Regions from separate parts of the Peribacillus sp. NPDC097284 genome, predicted to be linked through region 2. Evidence: riboswitches for the same ligand, from Rfam matches in the RefSeq annotation. Region 2 holds a riboswitch; each other region holds the start of a gene.
What was found. Region 2 has a riboswitch for S-adenosylmethionine ahead of ACIQXU_RS08735 (bifunctional homocysteine S-methyltransferase/methylenetetrahydrofolate reductase). Riboswitches for the same ligand answer to the same signal wherever they lie in the genome.

Region 1: linked by a shared signal. The riboswitch ahead of ACIQXU_RS09535 (YezD family protein) and the one ahead of ACIQXU_RS08735 (bifunctional homocysteine S-methyltransferase/methylenetetrahydrofolate reductase) in region 2 are both predicted to bind S-adenosylmethionine.
Region 3: linked by a shared signal. The riboswitch ahead of ACIQXU_RS14160 (methionine biosynthesis PLP-dependent protein) and the one ahead of ACIQXU_RS08735 (bifunctional homocysteine S-methyltransferase/methylenetetrahydrofolate reductase) in region 2 are both predicted to bind S-adenosylmethionine.

What each region holds. Positions count from the first base shown of each region.
Region 1 is NZ_JBIWCZ010000003.1:313,187-321,164, forward strand. Features, by position in the region: gene pdxS (pyridoxal 5'-phosphate synthase lyase subunit PdxS) at 68-955, shown strand; gene pdxT (pyridoxal 5'-phosphate synthase glutaminase subunit PdxT) at 958-1,539, shown strand; gene ssuE (NADPH-dependent FMN reductase) at 1,745-2,281, shown strand; SAM riboswitch class I at 2,523-2,630, shown strand; gene ACIQXU_RS09535 (YezD family protein) at 2,799-2,915, shown strand; gene ACIQXU_RS09540 (phosphoadenylyl-sulfate reductase) at 3,083-3,787, shown strand; gene sat (sulfate adenylyltransferase) at 3,815-4,963, shown strand; gene cysC (adenylyl-sulfate kinase) at 4,993-5,592, shown strand; gene ACIQXU_RS09555 (nitrite/sulfite reductase) at 5,609-7,237, shown strand; gene ACIQXU_RS09560 (DUF3906 family protein) at 7,252-7,470, shown strand; gene cobA (uroporphyrinogen-III C-methyltransferase) at 7,489-7,978, shown strand, end outside.
Region 2 is NZ_JBIWCZ010000003.1:137,008-144,985, reverse strand. Features, by position in the region: gene metH (methionine synthase) at 1-3,122, opposite strand, end outside; gene ACIQXU_RS08735 (bifunctional homocysteine S-methyltransferase/methylenetetrahydrofolate reductase) at 3,115-4,962, opposite strand; SAM riboswitch class I at 5,069-5,167, opposite strand; gene ACIQXU_RS08730 (MOSC domain-containing protein) at 5,279-5,920, opposite strand; gene ACIQXU_RS08725 (phosphatase PAP2 family protein) at 6,406-7,080, opposite strand; gene ku (non-homologous end joining protein Ku) at 7,170-7,978, opposite strand, start outside.
Region 3 is NZ_JBIWCZ010000007.1:75,000-82,977, reverse strand. Features, by position in the region: gene ACIQXU_RS14175 (ABC transporter ATP-binding protein) at 1-1,079, shown strand, start outside; gene ACIQXU_RS14170 (ABC transporter ATP-binding protein) at 1,076-3,094, shown strand; gene metC (cystathionine beta-lyase) at 3,254-4,435, opposite strand; gene ACIQXU_RS14160 (methionine biosynthesis PLP-dependent protein) at 4,432-5,544, opposite strand; SAM riboswitch class I at 5,630-5,744, opposite strand; gene fumC (class II fumarate hydratase) at 6,064-7,446, shown strand; gene ACIQXU_RS14150 (hypothetical protein) at 7,554-7,796, shown strand.

The sequences.
Region 1 (7,978 bases), 180 kb from region 2:
AATGTGGTCAACTATTTCTTATACTAATGAACAAATCTTAATTATGCAAATATTAGGGGGAAGAAGAATGGAAAAGCTTGTAGGAACCGACACAGTCAAAAGAGGAATGGCGCAGATGCAAAAGGGTGGCGTAATCATGGATGTCATAAATGCAGAGCAAGCAAGAATTGCTGAAGCGGCGGGGGCGGTGGCTGTCATGGCTCTTGAGAGGGTACCATCAGATATTCGTGCTGCAGGCGGTGTGGCAAGGATGGCCGATCCAAGGATCGTGGAGGAAGTGATGAAAGCTGTTTCGATCCCAGTGATGGCTAAAGCAAGGATCGGTCATATTGTGGAAGCGAGAATCTTGGAATCCATGGGAGTGGATTACATTGATGAAAGTGAAGTACTGACTCCAGCCGATGAAGAATATCATATTTTGAAAAGCGATTATATAGTACCTTTTGTATGTGGTTGCCGGGATTTAGGGGAAGCCTCCCGACGTATCGGCGAAGGGGCCTCGATGCTTCGGACGAAGGGAGAACCTGGGACAGGGAACATTGTGGAAGCTGTACGGCATATGAGAAAAGTTCAATCTCAAATTCGTAAAGTATGCATGCTGAGCGAGGATGAATTAATGACTGAAGCAAAAAATATTGGTGCTTCTTATGAAGTTCTGAAGGAAATCCGGCGCACAGGGAAATTACCTGTAGTAAACTTTGCAGCAGGTGGAATTGCGACTCCTGCAGATGCCGCCCTGATGATGGAACTTGGGGCAGACGGTGTATTTGTGGGCTCAGGAATCTTTAAATCGGAAAATCCCGATAAATTCGCTGCTGCCATCGTACAAGCAACTACATACTTCACCGATTATGATTTAATAGGCAAGTTGTCTAAAGAATTGGGAAGCGCGATGAAAGGAATTGATATTTCTAAGTTGGCCCCAGCTGAGAGAATGCAGGAGCGTGGATGGTAAACATGGTAACCATAGGTGTTTTAGGTTTGCAGGGTGCTGTAGAGGAACATATGAACCAAATCAAGGAAGCCGGTGAGCATGCGATATTAGTTAAGAACCCAGAACAGTTAAAGGATATCGATGGCCTGATCATTCCTGGTGGAGAAAGCACCACTATGAGAAAACTAATGGACCATTATGGTTTCATGGAGCCGATTACGGCATTTTTCGAACAAAAAAAACCGATTTTCGGAACTTGCGCAGGGATGGTATTAGTGGCAAAGGAAATGGTTAGTTTGGAACATCCCCATCTTGGTTTTATCAATATTACAGTAAATAGAAATGGTTTTGGTCGTCAGAGGGAAAGTTTTCAAGCACCCCTTATAGTTAAAGGAATGGAAGAACCTTTCATGGGTGTCTTTATCAGAGCACCTTTTGCCGTTGGCGTAGGTGAAGATGTGGAGATATTAGCAAGTTATGACGGGAAAGTAGTGGCGGCTAGACAAGAACAGGTTCTTGTCAGTTCGTTTCATCCAGAACTGACCGGTGATCAACGATTTATACAACTTTTTTTAAAAATGGTGAAAGACTCAATCAATCAATAGAGTTGAAAAGCTTTAAAAATCCTGCCCTAACGGGGCAGGATTTTTAGTCAATGGCATAATACAATTCTTATTAGTGTTTCAAAAATATAAATTCCAATCAAGTTACTTGACTTTTATTTTTCTGATAATTAAGATAATTAATTGAAGTTGCTTAACTGGAAAGGACCCAGATCCTTTGCAGATTTTACATACAGGAGGAATATATATGAGCGAAATTATAATTTTATCAGGCAGCCCTGCTATACCATCAAGAACAGATATTTCATTAAAATATATCCAAACGTTGGTGGAAAAAGAAGGATTTACGACGGACTATCATTCTATTACCGAGTTTTCTGCAAACGACTTATTCCAAGGTCGTTATGATAGCGAGGATATTCTAAGACTTTCAGAAAAGATTAAGCAAGCTAATGGTATCATTATTGGTTCACCTGTCTATAAGGCATCTTATACAGGAGTGTTGAAAGCTCTAATTGATTTATTACCCGAGGGCGCGTTTAAGGATAAGCCAGTTTTGCCCATAATGGTTGGGGGAAGCAACAGGCATTTATTAGCTATAGATTATGCGCTGAAACCTCTTATATCAATATTAAAAGGGGAACCGATGCAGGGGTTATACTTTGTCGATAAAGAAATCGATAAGCAGAATCCAAAACATCCGATTAAGGAAGTGGAATTACTTGATCGTACAAAGAGTCAAGTAAAGGAATTTGTAGAAGCCATACAAAAAAGAAGAAATTGATCATTTCTTCTTTTTATCTTGACCCTTCCCATCAACAAGTTAAGTTATTAGGCTACTTTAAAGGTTTATTCAAGCTTGTTCAGGATGAATGAACCTTTTTTACTGGCTTAACAAATCACTGTAACAAACTTGAACTATTTGTGTATAATAATTGAAGTTAAACCAAAATATTAAACCAAGTTAATTTATATGAAAACTCCATTGACAATGATTTGATATGTGTTAATATTTAAAATAATAAAACTTATCAAGAGCGACGGAGGGATTTGGCCCTTTGAAGTCCAGCAACCTGCATCATGAATGCAAGGTGCTACATCCAACAAAATGTCATCATTTTGGAAGATAAGGTAAATAAGATTACCTTATCAATCTTTCCATCTTGGCATGGAAGGATTTTTCTGATTGATTTTATTAATTTGGGGGAATTCATTTACAAGCTGATCATCTTACGACAAGCTAGTCGACGAGTTTTCTTAAAGGAGGAATAGCCTTGGAAAAGGAAAATCAGCTGGGGGAAATATTTGAAAGACTGCAAGAAATGCTAAAAACTATGAAATATGGATCCATAACCCTTATCGTTCAGGACGGTAAGGTTATACAAATGGAAAGAAACGAAAAATTGAGAATTAAATAAATGGACTGCTGACTAGAAAACTAGAGGTGGATTTAGCTGATATAAATAGGAAACTATTGGTTAAAGCCGCCTTTTTCATTATAAGAAATGGTGTTTCAAAGGCTTTCAAAGATATCTGCTGTACCATAGGGTGATTCTTAAAAGGGGGTATAGAGTTGGCAGAGCTAGTGGACTATGAAAATATTGATACAGCGACATTACCTTCGTTCCCGGAAGATAGCGATACAAAAGGCGCTTTAGAAGTATTGGAATGGGCAAATTCAGAGTACGGAGATAAACTCATTTATGCCTGTAGTTTTGGGATTGAAGGAATTGTACTGACAGATTTGCTGGCAAAGGTTAATCCTTCCGCCAAAATCGTATTCTTGGATACGGATGTTCATTTCGCTGAGACTTACCAATTAATCGAACAAGTGAAAAATCGTTACCCACGGCTTTCCATTGTAATGAAGAAACCGGAAATGACATTGGAAGAACAAGCCGCTGAATTTGGTGATGAATTATGGCTTCATGACCCAAATCAATGCTGTAACATCCGCAAAATTACGCCGCTCACTGAAGTATTATCAACAGCGACGGCTTGGCTCTCGGGACTGCGCAGGGAGCAATCGGAAACCCGTGCATTGACTGAATATATAAACAAGGACAACAAATTCAAATCTATCAAAATTTGTCCGCTCATTCATTGGACATGGAAAGATGTATGGCGTTATGCGCATAAAAATGGCTTACCATATAATGTGCTTCATGATAATGGATATCCAAGTATTGGCTGTAAAACATGTACAGCACCTGCCATTAATGCTGATGATCTTCGTTCAGGACGATGGCAAGGTGCCCAAAAAACAGAATGCGGATTACATTTATCATAATTATAAAAAATTCAGGGGGAAATCAGCATGACCATTAGCTTGCCGCACGGAGGAACATTAATCAATCGCTTTGAACCAGACTATGATTTAACTAAAATAGAACAATCCGTTGAAATTGATGAAATCTCATTAAGCGACTTGGAACTTATAGGGACTGGAGCATACAGCCCCATTGAGGGATTCTTTTCAAAAGAAGACTATCAAACAGTAGTAAAGGATATGAGGCTTAGCAGCGGGCATGTCTGGAGTATTCCTATTACATTACCACTTTCCGCTGATGTGGTAAACGCTCTTACAATCGGAGAAGAAGTAAAGTTAACTCATGAGGGCCAAACTTATGGAGTCCTTGCCGTTTCCGATATATTTACACCTGATAAGCAAGTGGAGGCAACTTTAGTTTATCAAACGGATGATGAGAATCACCCAGGTGTAAAAAATCTATATAATCGTGGCGATGTATATGTAGGTGGTAAAATCAAGCTTATTAAACGGATCGAGCGTCCATTATTCGAGGATCATTATTTAGACCCAGTTGATACCCGAAAAACATTTGAAGAAAAAGGGTGGAAAACGGTTGTCGGTTTCCAAACAAGAAACCCCGTTCACCGTGCCCATGAATATATTCAAAAAACAGCATTGGAGATAGTGGATGGCTTATTCTTAAACCCATTAGTTGGTGCCACGAAGTCCGATGACATTCCTGCTGACGTTCGGATGGAAAGCTATAAAGTATTACTTGAAAAGTATTATCCAAAGGACCGTGTCTCACTTGCGGTATTCCCAGCAGCCATGCGATATGCAGGACCTAGAGAAGCGATTTTTCATGCAATGGTTCGTAAAAACTACGGATGTACTCACTTCATTGTCGGGCGCGACCATGCAGGTGTGGGCGATTATTACGGTACGTATGACGCACAAAAAATCTTCGGGAACTTCACTTCTGATGAGTTAGGGATAACATTATTATTCTTTGAACATAGCTTCTATTGTAAAATATGTGGGAATATGGCTTCTGCAAAAACATGTCCGCATGGTAAAGAAGATCACGTCATCCTCTCTGGGACGAAGGTTAGGGAAATGTTACGGAATGGGGAAATTCCACCAGCGACTTTCAGCCGCAAAGAAGTAATCGAAGTATTGATAGAAGGGCTTAAGAAGAACGAGGTATATAACTAATTATTGTAAGTTTTAGAAGGAGGATCCTCATGAGTAAAAGTACTAATGTAACTTGGCATGATGCATCGGTAACGAAGGAACTTAGACGGAAGCAAAACGGTCATGAGAGCACGGTGATATGGTTTACCGGGCTTTCAGGTTCTGGGAAATCAACGATCGCCAATGCTGTTGCAAAAGAGTTGTATAATCGGAATATCCGAAATTATGTTTTGGATGGGGATAATATCCGTCATGGACTTAACAAGGATTTAGGCTTCTCAGAAAAAGATCGCACAGAAAATATTAGACGGATTGGAGAGGTCTCCAAGCTCTTCGTGGACAGTGGTCAATTCGTATTAACGGCATTTATATCACCTTTTCGTGCAGATCGTCAAATTGTTCGGGACCTGCTTGGAGAAGGCGAGTTTATTGAAGTGTACATAAAATGTCCACTTGAAGAATGTGAAGTCCGTGATCCAAAAGGCCTTTACGACAAGGCTCGTAAAGGTATCATTAAAAATTTCACTGGAATCGATTCTCCATATGAAGAACCGGAACATCCGGAAATCGTATTGGAATCCAGTCAGTTTAGTGTAGAAGAGTGCGTCGAACAGGTTATAGACTATTTGACAACAAAGAGAGCGATTTAACCTAGGGGGAAAAGAAATGGTGTACGAGAAGATTTGGGCGGACAATCCAGCGCTTGCCAAAAACAAAATGGAAATTCGGAAACTGGAAAAAGATGCTTTGAAGATTTTTGACGATATTCCTCATTACGCGGCAAATGGATTCGATTCCATCCCTAAAGAAGAATGGGATGTGTTCAAATGGGCAGGTCTTTACTTACAACGTCCTAAAGAAGCTGGTTATTGGATGATGCGTGTTGTGATTCCAGGAGGGATTCTCACATACGACCAACAGATCACCCTTGCAAATATTGCTAAGGATTATGGCCGCGATGTCTATGACATCACTACACGGCAAGCTATACAATTTCATTGGTTGACGATAGAGCAGGTCCCTGATATATTAAATCGTCTAGATCAGGTAGGATTGACAACAGCGGGTGCTTGCGGAGACATAACACGGAATATTATCGGCAACGCTCTTGCTGGAATCGATCCAGATGAGTTATTCGATACGCGGGAAGTCCTTAAGGATGTATTTGAATACTTCAGAATGAATGAAGACTTTTCGAACCTTCCACGTAAATATAAAATGTCAGTCAGTGCTAATATACATAATGCTTCAAACGCCGAAATCAATTGCGTTTCCTTTAATCCGGCAACAAAGGTCATAGATGGGAAAGAAGAAGTCGGCTTTCATGTGAAAGTTGGTGGGGGTCTATCCTCAGTCCCTATGCTGGCACAAGAACTGGAATTATTCGTTTTACCTGAGAAAACGGTAGAAGTGGCTGCAGCGATCACAACGATATTTCGTGATTTCGGATACCGGGAAAAACGCCACCGTTCACGTTTGAAGTTTCTTGTTGCTGATTGGGGCCCTGAACAATTCACGGAAAAAGTACTGGAATACACTGGGCCGCTACCTGACAAGGGAGAAAGTGCGTTGAAGGAATGGAATGCTGGTTATTTTTACGGCATACATAAACAAAAACAGGAAGGACTCAACTATGTGGGTGTCAATATTCCAGTTGGTCGACTAACGCCCGAAGAGGTTATCGAGTTCGCCGAAATAGCTAAAAGATATGGAAATGGGGAAATCAGGAATTGTAATTCACAAAACCTGATTATTCCGAATGTATCGGATGGAAATCTGGAAGCCTTAAAACAGGAAACAATCTTTGAAAGATTTCCATACGAGCCCAAGAAATTTCTCGGTTACTCCGTTTCCTGCACAGGTATAGAATATTGTAACCTAGCACTTGTTGAAACGAAAAACAGGATGAAAACCATTGCCGAAACATTGGATAAGGAAATTGATCTAGATGTACCGGTAAGGCTGCATATGGTTGGCTGCCCTAATAACTGTGGCCAGCGAGCGATTGCTGATATAGGATTACAAGGGATAAAAATGAAAAACCAAGATAAAAAGATGGTTGAGGCTTTCGAAATATACGTGGGCGGAACATTAAATGCTGGCGGAAAATTCAATGAAAAACTAAAAGGAAAAGTGGAAGCGGGACAACTTTATCATGTCTTGAAAGAGCTAATTCTTTATTTTAAAGACAAAAAACTTCCCTCGGAAAGTTTTCTTGAATTTGTTGAACGGGTTGGAACGTCGGAATTACAGAATAAACTGGATAATGTCTTAGCGAGCATGATTGCTGTTTAAAAAGAGGTAAAAAAATGATGAATCTTTATCGCTTTGAAGTTACAATTAAGAATGAATTATGTCATGTCGTCATTGCCGCAGATTCAGATGAAATGGCTTTCCAGCTTGTCGATATCGAGCTGGAAAAACGGTTTTTGAAAATGCCGATGGTTAATGACGTATCATTATATGAAAAGAAACAAATTAAAAATGGAGCAGGTTTCGTTTTAACGAATTTCGAAACAGTACTCTGAGGAAAGGCGGATTGCAAAATGGGGAAAGTATATCTAGTAGGAGCCGGTCCCGGAGATCCAGATTTAATTACAGTAAAAGGGTTAAGATGTATTCAGGAAGCTGATGTTATTTTATATGACCGCCTTGTAAACAAAGAGTTGTTGACTCATGCCAAAGATGGCGTAGAATTGATTAATTGTGGAAAACTGCCGGATTACCATCTCTTGCAACAAGAAACAATCAATCGTTTTCTCGTCAAATATGCAAAAAAGGGTAAGGTGGTCACCCGATTAAAGGGCGGAGATCCTTTTGTGTTCGGTAGAGGCGGAGAGGAAGCAGAGGCTCTTGTCGAAAATGGAATACGCTTTGAAATAGTACCGGGCATTACAGCTGGCATAGCCGCATCGGCCTATGCAGGTATTCCGGTTACCCATAGAGACCATGCATCATCATTTGCCATTGTAACCGGTCATCGTAAAAAGGGTGAAGACGATAACATCAAATGGGAATCGCTTGCTAAAGGCATCG
Region 2 (7,978 bases):
TTTAAGAAATCTCCCTCTTTCTTGAACTTTTCAGCCCACTTTCTAATGCCTCTTCCTGCTGTAACCAGGAAGAAACCAACATAGTCCATTTCGCCAGAAGAAATAGGCTTCGCAAAATCAGCCAGACAAAGGTTTGGACTTGTATCTTGCCTTGGAAAATCAAAAGTTTCCAATACTTCCTGATGATCCTCGGGATTGTATACCACTAATTTGTCACCATCACTTTGGGCGGGGAAAAATTGATATACTGCATTTAATCCATATTCAGGTTCGGATTTCAGGAATTCAATCAGCTCGTCAACCAAATCATTCAATTGTATAGCTTTATCGTTACCCTCCTTCAGTAATTCGGCCACCTTCCCTTTTAGACCCAGATGATGTCCAATCAACATCTGTCTATTGATATAGGGCTGAATGACTTCGAGTGGATATTTTTTTAGTATATGCCTTTTGACATCATGAGGTTTTTGGACCGGTACATTCCTTAGTGGAACCGCACTTACTGGCTTACGTTCCGGTTTTTCAATTAATGCGGCGATGGCAGCATTGGCTTTTGCCTTTTCACGTTTATTTTTCAGTTCCTCTAGGTATACCATTTTTCTGTTCGTATCATGTAGGATATTCGTAACGGCCAAACCATCCATCGCATCCTTAGAATATAGAACAGGCCCATCGTATTCGGGTGAGATTTTAAAATCGGTGAACTTACGGGATAATGCGGCACCACCCACCAAAATTGGGGTGTCAATCCCAGCCTGTTTCAAATCCTGTGCTGTTAAGATCATTTGCTGTGCTGACTTTACAAGCAGTCCCGATAAACCGATAATGGTAGGTTCATGCTTTCGTACTTCCTCAATGATTTGCTGTGGTGCAACCTTAATTCCAAGGTCCACGACTTCATAGCCATTATTGGAAAGAATGATATCGACAAGGTTTTTACCGATATCATGGACATCCCCTTTGACAGTGGCCAAAAGGATTTTCCCTTTTTTAGCATGATCCTCTGAATTTTCCATAAGCGGTTCAAGATGTGAAACAGCGGCTTTCATTGCCTCGGCACTTTGAAGCACTTCTGCCACAATAAGTTGGTTATCATTGAATAACCGCCCCACTTCGCTCATTCCATCCATCAATGGTCCATTAATGATTTCCAGTGGAGCATCACCACGCTCTATGGCTTCATTCAAGTCCTCGATCAATCCTTCTTTTGTACCCTCGATTATGTAGTTACCTAACCTTTCATCTAATGGAAGAATAATTCCATCATCTTTCTTTTCAGCTTTTTTACCACGATAAAATTCAGTGAAGGTTGCCAGTGTTTCTGTTGAGGTATCAAATAAAAGTGCTTCAGCAAGCTTCACTTCCACTTCTGGTATTAAAGCAAACCGTTCGAGTTTTTCCGTATTCACAATCGCGTAATCTAGTCCAGCTTTCGTACAATGATAAAGAAAAACAGCATTCAATATTTCCCTTCCACGTGAAGGCAAGCCAAACGAAACATTTGAAATCCCAAGAATCGTCAAACATTCAGGGAATTTTTCCTTGATTGCTTTAATTCCTTTTACTGTTTCCAATGCGGAGCCAATATATTGTTCATCTCCTGTACCGACTGGAAATACAAGGGGATCAAAAATCAAGTCACTTTTCTTTAGGCCGTATTTGTTTACAAGTAAATCCACTGAGCGAGTAGCTACTTCTATTTTTCGTTCGGCGTCTACCGCCATACCAATTTCATCAATCGTTCCTACTACGACAGCCGCACCGTATTGATGAATAAGTGGAACGATTTTTTCAAACCTCTCTTCACCATCTTCGAGATTGATTGAGTTTATGATGGATTTCCCTTGGGAATGTTTCAAGGCTTGTTCAAGAACGGCTTCATCAGTTGTATCGATGACTAAAGGGACCTTTACCTTTTTGACGACCTCTTCAATGAATTCTTTCATGTCACCGAACTCATCTCCATCAGGGTCTGCCAGACAGATATCAATGACATGCGCACCTTTCTTAACTTGTGCCCGGGCAATCTCCGCTGCTGGTTCGTATTTCTTAGCACGAATCAATTCCTTGAATTTACGAGATCCAATGACATTCGTTCGCTCTCCGACAAACAGGGGTCGCATTGAGTCGTCATAAATAAGCGGCTCGATGCCAGATACGGCATGACCATGTGCAACCTCAGGTAATTTCCGTGGTTGAATATCTTTAAGAACTCTTGAGAGCTCTTTAATGTGTTCAGGAGTAGTACCACAACAGCCACCAATGATATTGACCCAGCCTTTTTCTGCAAATTGTTTCATTTTCTCGGCTAGGGAAGTGGGAGATTCATGGTAATGCCCCTCTTCATCAGGCAATCCTGCATTTGGATAACAGCTAATCGCATTGTCGGATAGATCTGCTAGAGTACGGATATGGTCAATCATAAACTCTGGGCCTGTCGCACAGTTCAAACCGACAGCCAGAGGGTTCATATGCTCTACCGATAAATAAAATGCCTCTATGGACTGACCGGCTAACGTCGTTCCCATCGGCTCGATTGTTCCTGAAATCATTATCGGTACTTCCTTGCCAGTTTTAGCGATGGCCGATCTAATTCCAGAAAAGGCCGCCTTTACATTGAGCATATCTTGACAGGTTTCCACGAGTAATAAGTCTACCCCACCGTCTATAAGGCCAAGTGCCTGTTCCTCATATGAATCGGTCAATATATCGAAAGTCGTTCCACCTGTAACAGATAAAGTTTTTGTCGTTGGTCCCATGGAACCCGCTACATACCTGGGCCAATTATCACTTGAATATTTTTCACATGCTTTTACGGCAAGCTCTGCCGATACTTTATTAAGTTCATATGCAAGCGTGCTTAATTGATATTCTTCCAGCACTAAGCTTGTGGCACCAAAGGTATTAGTCTCTATAATATCGGCACCTGCCGCTAAATATTTTTCATGGATAGTTTGAATGATTTCAGGACGGGTTAACGATAAATACTCATTACACCCTTCGTATTGTTCTCCACCGAAATCCTCGGCCGTTAAATCTTCAGCTTGAATCATGGTGCCCATTGCTCCATCAAGAAGAAGAATCTTTGATTGTAATTGCACGTTAATTTCTCTTTTACTCATGTCCTGCCACCTCAGATGTTTGTTTACGATCATGATCCTTAATATATGTAGTAAGTTCCGCTGTCATTTCATAGCGTAAGAAAGGCGTTATTAAGTAAATTCCCTTGAACCTCTCTTGGGCTGCGTCTACCAATTCCCTTGCTATATTTATAGCTTCAATCCTTGATTTTACTGGATCAGCTCCCGCTGAGGCCATTGCTTTCCGTACACTGTCAGGTAATTTAATCCCCGGTATTTCATTATGGATGAATTCGGCATTCCTCGTACTGGTAAGGGGCATTATCCCCATGAAAATCGGTGTTTCCAAATGTTTTGTCGCCTGATAGACTTCTTCTATTTGTTCTACTGAATAAACTGGCTGTGTCAAAAACGAATGAGCACCGCAAGCGATTTTCTTTTCCATTCTCTGAACAGCCTTATCGAGATATTTCACATTTGGATTAAAAGCTGCGGAAATCTTGAAATTAGCCCGTTTCCCTAGACTTTGTCCGGAATAGGAGTAGCCCTCATTGAATTGCTTAACCAGACTTATCAAATCGAATGAAGATAAATCATAGACAGACGTTGCCCCCGGGAAATCACCAATCTTAGAAGGATCCCCAGTGATAACTAAAACTTCATCCAGCCCGACCGTATGCAATCCCATTAAATGGGATTGTAACCCAATAAGATTTCGGTCCCTGCACGTAATATGGACCATCGGATTCACCCCTAATTCAGCCTTTAATAAATTGGCTAAGGTCGAATTCGATATCCTTGGTGAAGCAAGTGAATTATCAGCTAAAGTAATGGAATCCACCCCAGCTTTTTTCAAGGCTTCAGCTCCTGCCATAAACGTTTCGATTCCTAACTTTTTCGGTGGATCAAGCTCAACTAGGATCGTTCTATCCGTTTTTGCCTTTTCATGAAGAGCTAATTCTTGTTTTTGGTTATTCACTTCAATAATTTCTATATGTCGAGCTTTCGTAATTTTTTCCTTGACTGGCGCTAAAGTGCCAATCATTTCGTTCACAGCTTGTATATGTAGTGGTGTCGTACCACAGCAACCCCCTATAATGGTTGCTCCTTGTTTTCGTAATTCGAGTGCACTTGAACCGAAATATTCTGGTTCCGCTTTATAGACCAGTCTCCCATCCACATAATCTGGAAGACTTGCATTAGGATAGATGGCAATCGACGCCTGCATAGGCAATTTCACTTCTTCCAGTGCCCTTATCATATGATGGGGGCCCAGACGGCAATTCACCCCAACGACATCTGCACCTAGGTACTCTAGCTTTTGAAAAGCTTCATTCAAATGAAATCCATTTTGAAGATTTCCAAGTTCATGCATCGATACATTTGCAATAATCGGCAGGTCCGTTTCCTTTTTAGCAATTTGAAGCACCGTTTCAAGCTCTTCAAAATCATAGAATGTTTCAAGAAGAATTCCATCGGGATCTTCCAGGAGCAAACTGTATAATTGTTCTCGAAAACCCCGTTTTATTTCTTCTATACTTAAATCCGATTTACGTATACTACGCTGGGCCCCAATTGTACCAAAAACATAAGCCTTCCCTTTCGCTACTTGTTTAGCAAGGCTGACTCCTTGGCGATTGATCCGACTGACTTCTTCCTCCAGCCCATACCGTTTCAATTTATTGAAATTGGCACCATATGTATTGGTTTGCAGAATATCTGCACCCGCTTCTAAATAGGCCCTATGTATAGACTCAATTTTATCAGGATTGGTGCAATTTATTTCCTCATAACATTGATCGATTCCATAGGAGTACAACAACGTACCCATCGCGCCGTCTCCAACTAGCATTCTTTCCTTCAATTCACTACGAAAATCCAATTAGTACACCCTCTCTTAAAAACACTATGGTTTTTGTCGGTTTCTATGAGTGTGAGAGTAAAGAAAAAAAACCTTCTCAAAGAAGAAGGCTTTTTTCGAAACATTCTCCTCATCTATCAAGCTCTGCTTGCTGGATTTAGCACCTTTGCCTAGGCTGGTTGCTGAGGTTTCATCGGGCCAGTCCCTTCACCTCTCTCGATAAGATTTATTAAGTTTAATTTTCTAAACATTTCAAAATTTATTTATATTTAATTTACATGAATCATCTGATAATTTCAAGAGTATATTTATCATTTTTTCATTTTCTTCAGACTTTTTAACGATACATCCTTTTAGAAAGCAAGGCTCCCCATTCTTCCGACAAGGATTCAATGGAAAGCAAGGACATTGCCCCCTCCTCCCCATCACGCTTATGAAGGATGACATCCGTTGCATAAAGTACCGTAACCTTATCTTGAAGCCGATCCAATAACACGATATCATCTTGTTGGCCAATTACCCCTTCTTGTATAACCCTAGCAAAATAGCCAGTTAGATTAGTGTCCATCACCAATTTCAAAAACTCTGGCTCTTTGTTAAAGTGGGAGATGGTCGAGCAAGGAATACGCCCCTGTGTAATCTGAATAACGGTCCCGCCAATGCGATAGATATCGCCTATAAACGTTTGACGTTCAGTCATTCCAGCAATCGTCAAATTCTCCCCAAATGCAGGGATGGAAAGCTGCTTATTGAATGTTCGATTCCATAAATCATAATGCTCAAAGGGATAAAAACATAGAGCACGGTCAGGCCCTCCATGGAACTTTCTGTTACCCACTCCATCCCTATCAATCCCTGATTTTGTTACGGTGATATAGTCGATGGCCTTCTTATCCATTGCCGTTTTGATCTTTACCCCCGAAAGCTCCTCCTCTTTTGGCATCCCAATTTGAAGAGACATGATTTTACGATTTTCCATTGGACATCTTCCATTTCTTTTAAATTTCCAGATTGCAATAAAGAAACATTCTTTATATTCAATCTATTCAATTATTTGATTATACCAAAAAAAAGCAATAACCTCTTTACTAGGTATAAAATATGATGTGAAAAGAGAATGATATAAAAATAATCCCTTTGTTTTAGTAATTTAGTTGCTATTTCCAAATTAATTATGATAGAATATGAACACAATATATAGTCGAAAAAGACAATCCGTCGCCTATATGTTGATTCACGATTAATTTCCTCATTGTCGCTCTTTAGGGGGCGAATTTTTTTGTCTCCTTTTAAAAAGGGTGGAAAACTGTAGATCCTTACTAATTATTTATACCTAACAAGTAACTACCAAATTGAACAGGCGACCTTCTTTTAATGAAAATTTATAGGTGCGATCATTACTTTCCTCACAGTACACCACTTTTTTGATAATTTTGGTGATTTTCTTATGCCTTCATTTTCCCCTTAGCTTCTATTTTTTCGCCCCTTATATTCCAGGTATCGTAACAGCCATGCCGATATCGTTAGCCAAGCAGCTCCGGCAACAAAACCTGCCACAACATCGCTCGGGTAATGCACCCCTAGATAAATGCGGCTCCATCCAATGACCAATGAAGCCAAAAAAGCCAAAAACCATATAATGCCGTTCATATATTTACTTTTGACGATTCGTAAACATACAACTGCAATGCTTCCGTAAACGATAACCGAAGCCATAGAGTGACCACTAGGAAAACTATATCCGGAAACGGATAATAATGGAGCGATATCGGGTCTTTCCCTTTGAAAAAGATATTTTAGCCCCCAATTAAATACCCCACCCATTGCTGAAGTGATTATTAAGTATAAAGCAAGCTGTTTTCTTCTGTATAAGGCCAAAATCAAGGCAAATATACCAATTAGTACGACTATCCATGTCACCGACCCAAAAAATGTGAGCGTAGTCACAAAGCTGATAAATTGTTCACTAAAGGGCACTTGGATGAAATTGATAAGGACTTTATCAAATTCGATTAACTCCCCTTCCTTCAGTTCTTCCACAATTTCAATAAAAATGAAAAAATAAACTAGGATTAAACCAGCCATCATGGCAATATAAAGAAGTTTTTTTGAAATATGTATGCTAAAAAAGTTATGCATTCTCGGACACCACCTTTTCCCTCATTTATCACGCTACCTCTAGGATAAAACAAAAAAAGCCTAAGCGATAGATTTCGCTCAGGCTTTTTTTACGCTTGTTTCTTTTTAGGCTCCGCTCTTTTGCGTGTCGTCTTTTTCTTTACAACCATTTTCTCCGGCTTCGTCCTGTCAATGGACGCTTGTAAAGCTGCCATTAAATCCGTCACATTATTGGCCACGGGTTCTTTAGATTTTGCTGTAATGGTTTTCTCGCCAGTTTTCTTTGATTCAATCAATTCAAGCAAAGCTGTTCTATAATCATCTTTGTATTTAGTCGGATCAAACGTCGATGTCAACTGATCAATTAATAATATGGCCGTATCGATTTCTTTTTTTGCAATGGCATCATTAGCAGGAATATTAGGAACGTCGGTTGCAGAACGAACCTCATCAGGGTAATGAATGGTTTCCATCAACAATGTGTTATCCACGACCCGAAGGATAGCCATTTGTTCTTTGGAACGAATGATGATTTTAGCGAGACCAACCTTGCCTGACTCCAAGAGTGCTTCCCTCAAAAGAGAATAGGCTTTTGTACCGCCATCGTTTGGAGACATATAATAGCTTCGGTTGAAATAGATTGGATCAATTTCCTCTATTTTAACAAAATCAATGATTTCCACTGCCTTATCTTCATTTTGTTTTTTTAATTGCTCAAGTTCATTGTCTTCTAGGACAACAAACTTTCCTTTTGTATACTCAAACGCACGAACAATATCATCCTTGCCTACTTCTTTCTGGCAAACTGGACAAACCTTTTCGTATTTTATCGGTGAATGGCATTCCTTATGCAAAGTTCGTAAGGATATATCCTTATCTTCCGTTGCCGCATGAAGCTTTATCGGGATATTCACCAAAC
Region 3 (7,978 bases), on a different contig from region 2:
ATGAGATGACGGAGAATGTTTATCGCAAAAACCTGGCAGTGGCAAAGATCGATGCCCTTTTCGATCCGACGATCACCATCATCATCGGCATTAGTTACTTAATCGGCCTTGGATACGGAGCGTACCTTGTTTTTCAACAAGCCATCACGCTTGGAGGCCTTGTATCATTCAACGTATACCTAGGCATGTTGATTTGGCCAATGATTGCCGTAGGCGAATTAATCAATGTCATGCAAAGGGGGAATGCATCTTTAGACCGTGTTCAAGATACCCTTTCCTATGAAGCCGATGTGAAAAATCCATTGAAGCCCGGGCAATCTTTGAACGGGGATGATATCGCGTTTCACCAAGTGAGTTTTACCTACCCTTCTTCAAAAGTGGTGAATCTGTCTGATATATCGGTTCAACTGGAACAAGGCCGCACTTTAGGGATTGTCGGTAAAACAGGAAGCGGGAAAACGACGTTCGTGAAGCAATTGCTGAGGGAATACCCACTGGGAAGCGGGGAAGTCGTATTTGCGGGAATGCCGATTGAACAGCTTGAACTCGGGGATGTCCGCGGCAAAATCGGGTATGTCCCACAGGATCACTTTTTATTTTCAAGGTCCGTGAAAGATAATATCCTCTTCGGAAAACTGGATGCCTCGGAAGAAGAGCTTGCAGAAGCAATCCGACTTGCAGATTTCGAGAAGGATGTAACGATGCTACCTAACCGGCTTGAAACGCTCGTCGGTGAAAAGGGGGTCGCTCTATCAGGAGGACAGAAACAGCGGATATCGATAGCAAGAGCCTTGATTAAAAATCCGGAAGTCCTGATTCTGGATGATTCCCTTTCAGCCGTGGATGCTAAAACGGAAACGACGATCATCAAAAATATCCAAAATGAACGGTCGGGGAAAACGACAATCATCACGACCCACCGCTTATCGGCCGTTCAACATGCGGACCATATCATCGTCCTCGACAATGGGACGATTATCGAAGAGGGAACACATGCAAGTTTACTCAAGCAAGAAGGCTGGTATAAGGAGCAATATGAGCGGCAACAAGTTAATGAAGGAACGGAGGTCGGGGCATGAAGGTTGTAAAAAAACTCGTTCAATATGCTTCCCTTTACAAAAAGATAATCATCGGAGCACTGATCATGCTGGCCCTTTCCGTTGCCGCCGATTTAAGCGGTCCATTCGTCGCTAAAAAAATCATCGATTCTCATATAATGGGAATCGAATCATCTTGGCATGAAACGGAAAAAGGGCAAGATGCCGTGGAATACGAAAATCACTGGTACAAAAGGGATGCCTATTTTTCAAAAGGGGAAGAGAAAGGGAAAGAGGTCCGGGTGCTACAGGTTGGTAGCCAATTCGTCTTCGTCGATAAAGCGGTCCCGGTGGATGGGCGCCGCAGTTTAGATGGAAATACATTAGTCATTGAAAAAGGCGGAAAAGAAACGAGGACGGCATTTGAACCCTTATCAACCCAGGAATTGATGGGGTTTTATCAACCGGAAATTCCAAGGATATTGGGACTCGTCGCTTTTTATTTCGGTCTAGTCCTCATTTCCTCCGTCTTTCAATACGGACAGAGCTTTTATTTACAGAAAGCCGCCAACCGGATTATCCAGCGGATGAGAAATGATATTTTCACCCACATTTCCCGTTTGCCAATCCGCTATTTTGACAATATGCCTGCTGGTAAGGTCGTTGCCAGGGTCACAAATGATACAGAGGCCATCCGCGAATTATATGTAACCGTCCTGGCCAATTTCTTTTCGAGTACGATCAACATCATCGGTGTACTCATTGCCTTATACATTTTGGATGCACGTGCGGGTCTCATGGGTCTCCTACTTGTTCCCATCATTATTATCTGGACGAAGGTATATCGTAAATTCGCCTCGAAATATAATCATATCATTCGGGAACGAGTCAGTGATATCAATGGGATGATCAATGAATCGATTTCAGGAATGAATATCATTCAAGCATTCGGACGTGAAAAGGAAACGAAACAGTCATTTGAAACCTTGAACCGAGATCATTACTTTTATCAAAACAAGATGCTTCATTTGAATTCCTTGACGGGGGGAAACTTGATTGGAGTCATCAAGGTTATCGCACTCATCGCATTTGTATGGTATTTTGGCGGGATGTCTCTTACAGCGACCTCAGCCGTTTCACTCGGGATGATGTATGCCATCGTCGACTTGATCAGCCGACTGCTTCATCCGTTACATGGAATCGTCAATCAGTTCGCGAACCTAGAACAGGCATTGGTTGCGGGGGAGAGGGCTTTCAGTCTGTTGGATGAGCCGGGCATTCAAGTCAGCGATCGAAACAATCCCAGATATAAAGGCAATGTGGCATTCGAACATGTATCGTTTGGCTATAAGGAAAATGAATATGTCTTAAAGGATATATCCTTTTCAGCTAGTCAGGGAGAAACGGTCGCATTGGTGGGCCATACTGGTTCAGGGAAAAGTTCCATCATGAATTTACTGTTCCGTTTTTATGACAGCAATGAGGGATCCATTAAGATTGATGGAAAGGATATTTTGGATATTCCCCATCAAACCTTAAGGGAACATATGGGAATCGTCCTTCAGGATCCTTACTTATTCACGGGAACGATTGCTTCCAATATCAGTCTAGGCCAGGAAAGGATCACAAGGGCCACCATAGAAAAAGCGTTAAAGGATGTTGGTGGAGATAAAGTGTTGCGGCATTTGCCATTAGGGCTTGATGAACCGGTGATTGAAAAAGGTGGGACATTGTCCTCGGGACAACGACAGCTGATTTCCTTTGCTCGCGCCCTGGCATTCGATCCGGCGATTTTGATCTTGGACGAAGCAACGGCGAGCATCGATACGGAAACAGAGGCCATCATCCAAGAAGGCATGGAAGTGTTGAAAAAAGGAAGAACGACTTTCATCATCGCGCATCGATTATCTACGATCAAGAATGCCGACCAGATTCTCGTATTGGATAAAGGGCGGATAGTGGAACAGGGGACACACGAAGGGTTGATGGAACAAAAGGGGAAATACTATCAAATGTATGAACTGCAGGCTGGACCTAATAAGGGGATGGCTGGATAGATTCATAATATGTAGGATGAGAAAGAAGAGGGGCATTTGCTCCTCTTCTTTCTCATTTGCTCATATAGATTACATTTCCTTGTAAACAAATTCTCGGTATTTTACAAACTCATTCTTCTTATCCTCGTTATTTAACCAATAGCTCAGTGCTCAATCCGATTATTTAGTAGAAACGGCCTGTCTTTCTGCACTTTTCTTAAGGGCTAAATCAAAGTCCCTGATCAAATCATCAGGATTTTCCAAACCGACGGACAAGCGAAGCAAGCTGTTCGTGATGCCGCGTTTTTCCCTTTCTTCTGCAGGCATGGCCGCATGGGACATTTTAGCCGGGTAAGATAGAATCGATTCGACGGCCCCGAGGCTTACAGCAAACACGGGTAACTCGACATGGTTTACGAACGAGCGGAAAATTTCTTCGCTTTCCAATTCGAATGATAGAACAGCTCCCGCTCCCCTGGCTTGATTTCCCTGGATGCCGTGTTGTGGGTGGTCGGAAAGACCAGGGTAATACACGTTTTTCACTAACGGTTGCTGTTTTAAATATTCCGCAATTCTTTCAGCACCTTTTTGAGAGTGCTCCATCCGGACGGATAGGGTTTTCAGACCTCTCATCACAAGCCAGGCATCCTGAACACCGAGCACCGCTCCAAAAGAGTTTTGGAGGGAACCAACTCTATCGGCAAGGTCCGGGTCTTTTACGACGGCAAGGCCTGCTACGACATCACTATGTCCAGACAAAAATTTCGTTGCACTGTGCAGGACAATATCGGCCCCGAGGTTTAACGGCTTTTGGAGGGCAGGCGTCAGGAATGTATTGTCTACAAAGCTTAATGCGCCAATGCTTTTGGCGATATCACATACCGCTTTAATATCGGTTACTTTAAGCAAGGGATTGGAAGGCGTTTCAATATAGATTGCTCGCGTATTTGGCTGGATGGCCGCTTTTACACTCTCAAGATCCGTCATATCCACGAAGGTATGTTCGATGTTAAAACGGGACAGCACGGTTGTTACCATTCGGAATGTGCCTCCGTATACATCTTCAGAGATGACGATATGGTCACCGGCAGAAAGCAGGAGGAAAGCCGTTGAAATGGCAGCCATCCCGGATGAAAAAGCGAATCCGCGCGTGCCTTCTTCCAGTTCCGCAATGATATCTTCCAGTGCTTCTCGCGTCGGATTCCCGCTCCGGCTGTAATCGTATTTGCCAAATTGATCAATGTCGGTTTGATGGAAGGTGGAAGCATGCTGGATCGGAACACTCACCCCACCTGTTGTTGGATCGAATTTATGTTGATTGTGTAGTAATTTGGTTTCAAAACTGAATTCTTGGTTTGTCATCGTATTGCCTCCTTTTTTACTTGAGCAAATGCCTGCTGCAGGTCTTCGATTAAATCTCCGCTGTCCTCGATGCCGACAGAGAATCGAAGGAGTCGATTGCAAACTCCATTTGCCGTTCTAACTTCAAGAGGCATATCGGCATGTGTCTGTGTCGCCGGATACGTGATGAAGCTTTCGACGCCACCAAGGCTTTCGGCAAATGAAATCAATGAAAGGGACTGTAGAAATGGGTTGACCACCGTTTCATCATTGACCCGGAATGAAATCATGCCGCCACGACCAGGATAGAGAACATCCGTTACACTTTCATGTTCCGTCAAATAATCAACGATAACCTTGGCGTTCTTTTCATGACGCTCCATTCTCAGTGCCAAGGTTTTCATCCCGCGCATCAACAGCCACGAATCAAATGGGCTCAATACCGCACCCATACCATTATGGTGGAAAGCAAGGGACTCACATAACTCGGCGCCTTTTGCCACAATCAAGCCGGCCAACACGTCATTATGGCCACCTAGATATTTCGTTGCACTGTGAATCACGATGTCAGCACCAAGTAAGAGGGGCTGTTGGATGATCGGCGTGTAAAAAGTATTGTCAACAATCAATAGTAAATTGTATTGTTTGGCAAGAGCGGCGACGGCTGGAATGTCCGTTTGCTGCATAAGAGGGTTTGTGGGAGTTTCAATAAAGATGGCCTTTGTTTGAGGGGTGATTGCTTTTTCAATATCCTCCAGGCAACATGTATTGACATATTCGCATTGTAGCCCCCATTTTTTAAAGCCATGCTCTAATAAACGATATGTACCGCCATATAAATCTTCGCTACTGATCCATGCATCCCCTGATTTGAATAAGGAAAGGATGGTGGCAATGGCAGCCATTCCCGAGCTACATGCATATCCTTGATCGCCATGTTCTAGTTTGGCGATCGATTGCTCCAATAGCTGGCGTGTAGGGTTTCCTGTTCGTGTATAGTCGAATCCTGTTGATTGACCAATTCCTTCGTGACGGAAAGCCGTCGAGAAGTAAACGGGCGGATTGACCGTTCCTGTCGCCGTTTCACTGCGGTTTCCAAGCTGAGCAAGATAGGTTTCTGTTTTGTACATAATTTTTCACTGCTCCTTTTAGTTAAATAAAATAAAAAAAGTCTTCTTTAAGAAGAAGACTTGAATAAGTAGGATAGAGTCATTCTTCTTATCTTCCAAGTTACACAAACTTGTGGAATTAGCACCTTTTCATTGGTTTGAAACAAATGAAGGTTGCTGAGGTGTCATAGGGCCATTCCCTCTACCTCTCTCGATAAGAGTTTTGATTATTCAATTTCTTTTGAATTTACTATAAATATAGGATTCTGTCAAGGACATTCCTAATAGACGGTTATTTGGGACTAGCTATTATGGAACATGTATCAGATTTATCATTATAAAATTACGAATTCAACAGAGTAATAGAACCGGATTCAGATTAAACGGACTTTTCTGAAGGAAAAGGTCATTTGTGTTCCGTTTTTTTTGCTTTACAATAATAATGTTTGTACAATATATAGGGGATCATATAAAACGTCATTATTCATTACATATACATATTGTTTCTCAGTGGATAGTGCGAATATAGGAGGAGAACACATGGAATTTAGAATCGAACGAGATACAATGGGGGAAGTAAAAGTTCCTGCTGATAAGTACTGGGGTGCACAAACGGAAAGAAGCCGTAATAACTTCAAAATCGGTTATGAAAAAATGCCGATTGAATTAGTCCATGCATTTGCTTACGTAAAACAAGCGGCAGCAAAAGTGAACTTTGAACTTGGCGATCTTTCAGAAGTGAAGAAGGATGCCATCGTTAAAATTTGTGGTGAAATCCTTGAAGGTACGCTTGACGAACATTTCCCACTTGTCGTCTGGCAAACTGGTAGCGGCACACAAAGTAATATGAACGTGAATGAAGTGGTCGCAAACAAAGGGAATAAATGGTTAGAGGAAAAAGGCGAAACTGAGATGCTTCACCCGAATGATGATGTTAACAAAGCGCAAAGCTCTAACGATACATTCCCGACAGCCATGCATATCGCAGCTTATATGGAAGTTGCCGAAAAATTGGTACCGGCCATTAAAGTGCTTCGTGACACATTCGAAGCCAAAGAAAAAGAATTCTGGGATGTCGTGAAAATTGGACGGACCCATCTTCAAGATGCGACACCACTAACTCTTGGCCAAGAAATCTCCGGTTGGAAAGCAATGCTTGATAAAGATTTGGCGATGATCGAAGAAAGTAGCCAAAAATTATTGAACCTTGCATTGGGCGGTACGGCTGTTGGGACTGGAATCAATACGAAAAAAGAATTCCCGGCACTTTCTGCTAAACAAATCGCAGCGGATACAGGACATTCATTTGTCACATCGGATAATAAGTTCCATGCTTTAACAAGCCATAACGAAATTGTTTATGCACACGGTGCTCTTAAAGCGTTGGCTGCTGATTTAATGAAGATTGCCAATGATGTTAGATGGCTGGCAAGTGGCCCAAGAAGCGGAATCGGTGAAATCGCCATTCCTGAAAATGAGCCAGGCAGCTCCATCATGCCAGGTAAAGTGAATCCGACCCAATGTGAAGCAATGACAATGATTGCGACACAAGTTGTCGGAAATGATGCTACAATCGGTTTTGCAGCAAGCCAAGGGAACTTTGAATTGAACGTTTTCAAACCGGTCATCATTTACAACTTCCTGCAAACCGTTAAATTATTGACAGATGGCATTCATTCCTTCAATGATAACTGTGCGGTAGGAATTACAGCGAATGAAGATAAGATAAAAGAAAATGTTGATCGTTCTCTTATGCTCGTAACGGCATTGAACCCACATATCGGGTATGAAAAAGCGGCTAAAATTGCGAAAACTGCATTCAAAGACAACTCCACTTTGAAAGAAGCGGCGTTGAAACTTGAATTCCTAACGGAAGATGAATTCAAAGCATGGGTTGACCCTGCTAACATGGTCAATAAATAATCAACAGGTAAGCATCCTTCCTCGCATGTAGGGAGGATGTTTTAATGTGTTAAAATGATGGAATAAACGAATACTTAAACTAGATAAATCGAACAGGAGGAATGGTCATGTCTTTATGTCCACTATGCAATGGTCTTAGAAAAATGCATTTAGAATGCCCTAAATGCAGTAGTGACCTTGAAGATCAAGGGAAATTGATGGATTATGCCGATGATTACAGTGCTTATATGGATATTGATACATTGAAAAAAAATGACGGTTTTCCCGAATCCCTTCAAAAGGGACAATGCCCGCATATTATGAAGTGCCCCAACTGCGGACACGATGAAGTGATTTTGGTACAGGAATAGAGTTCTTGAATAATAGGGTGAGATCTAAGAATAATTAATGATCGAGACTTTTTCATAAAAAAATGAGAAGTCTCTTTTTTATGTGGATCATTTTTTCATGAAAAGGAGGTTACCTAAACTTGGATTTGGAAATTCATAGTGGAAAAATAGAGGGATAGTGGGCTTGTCTCGCCGTATAATGT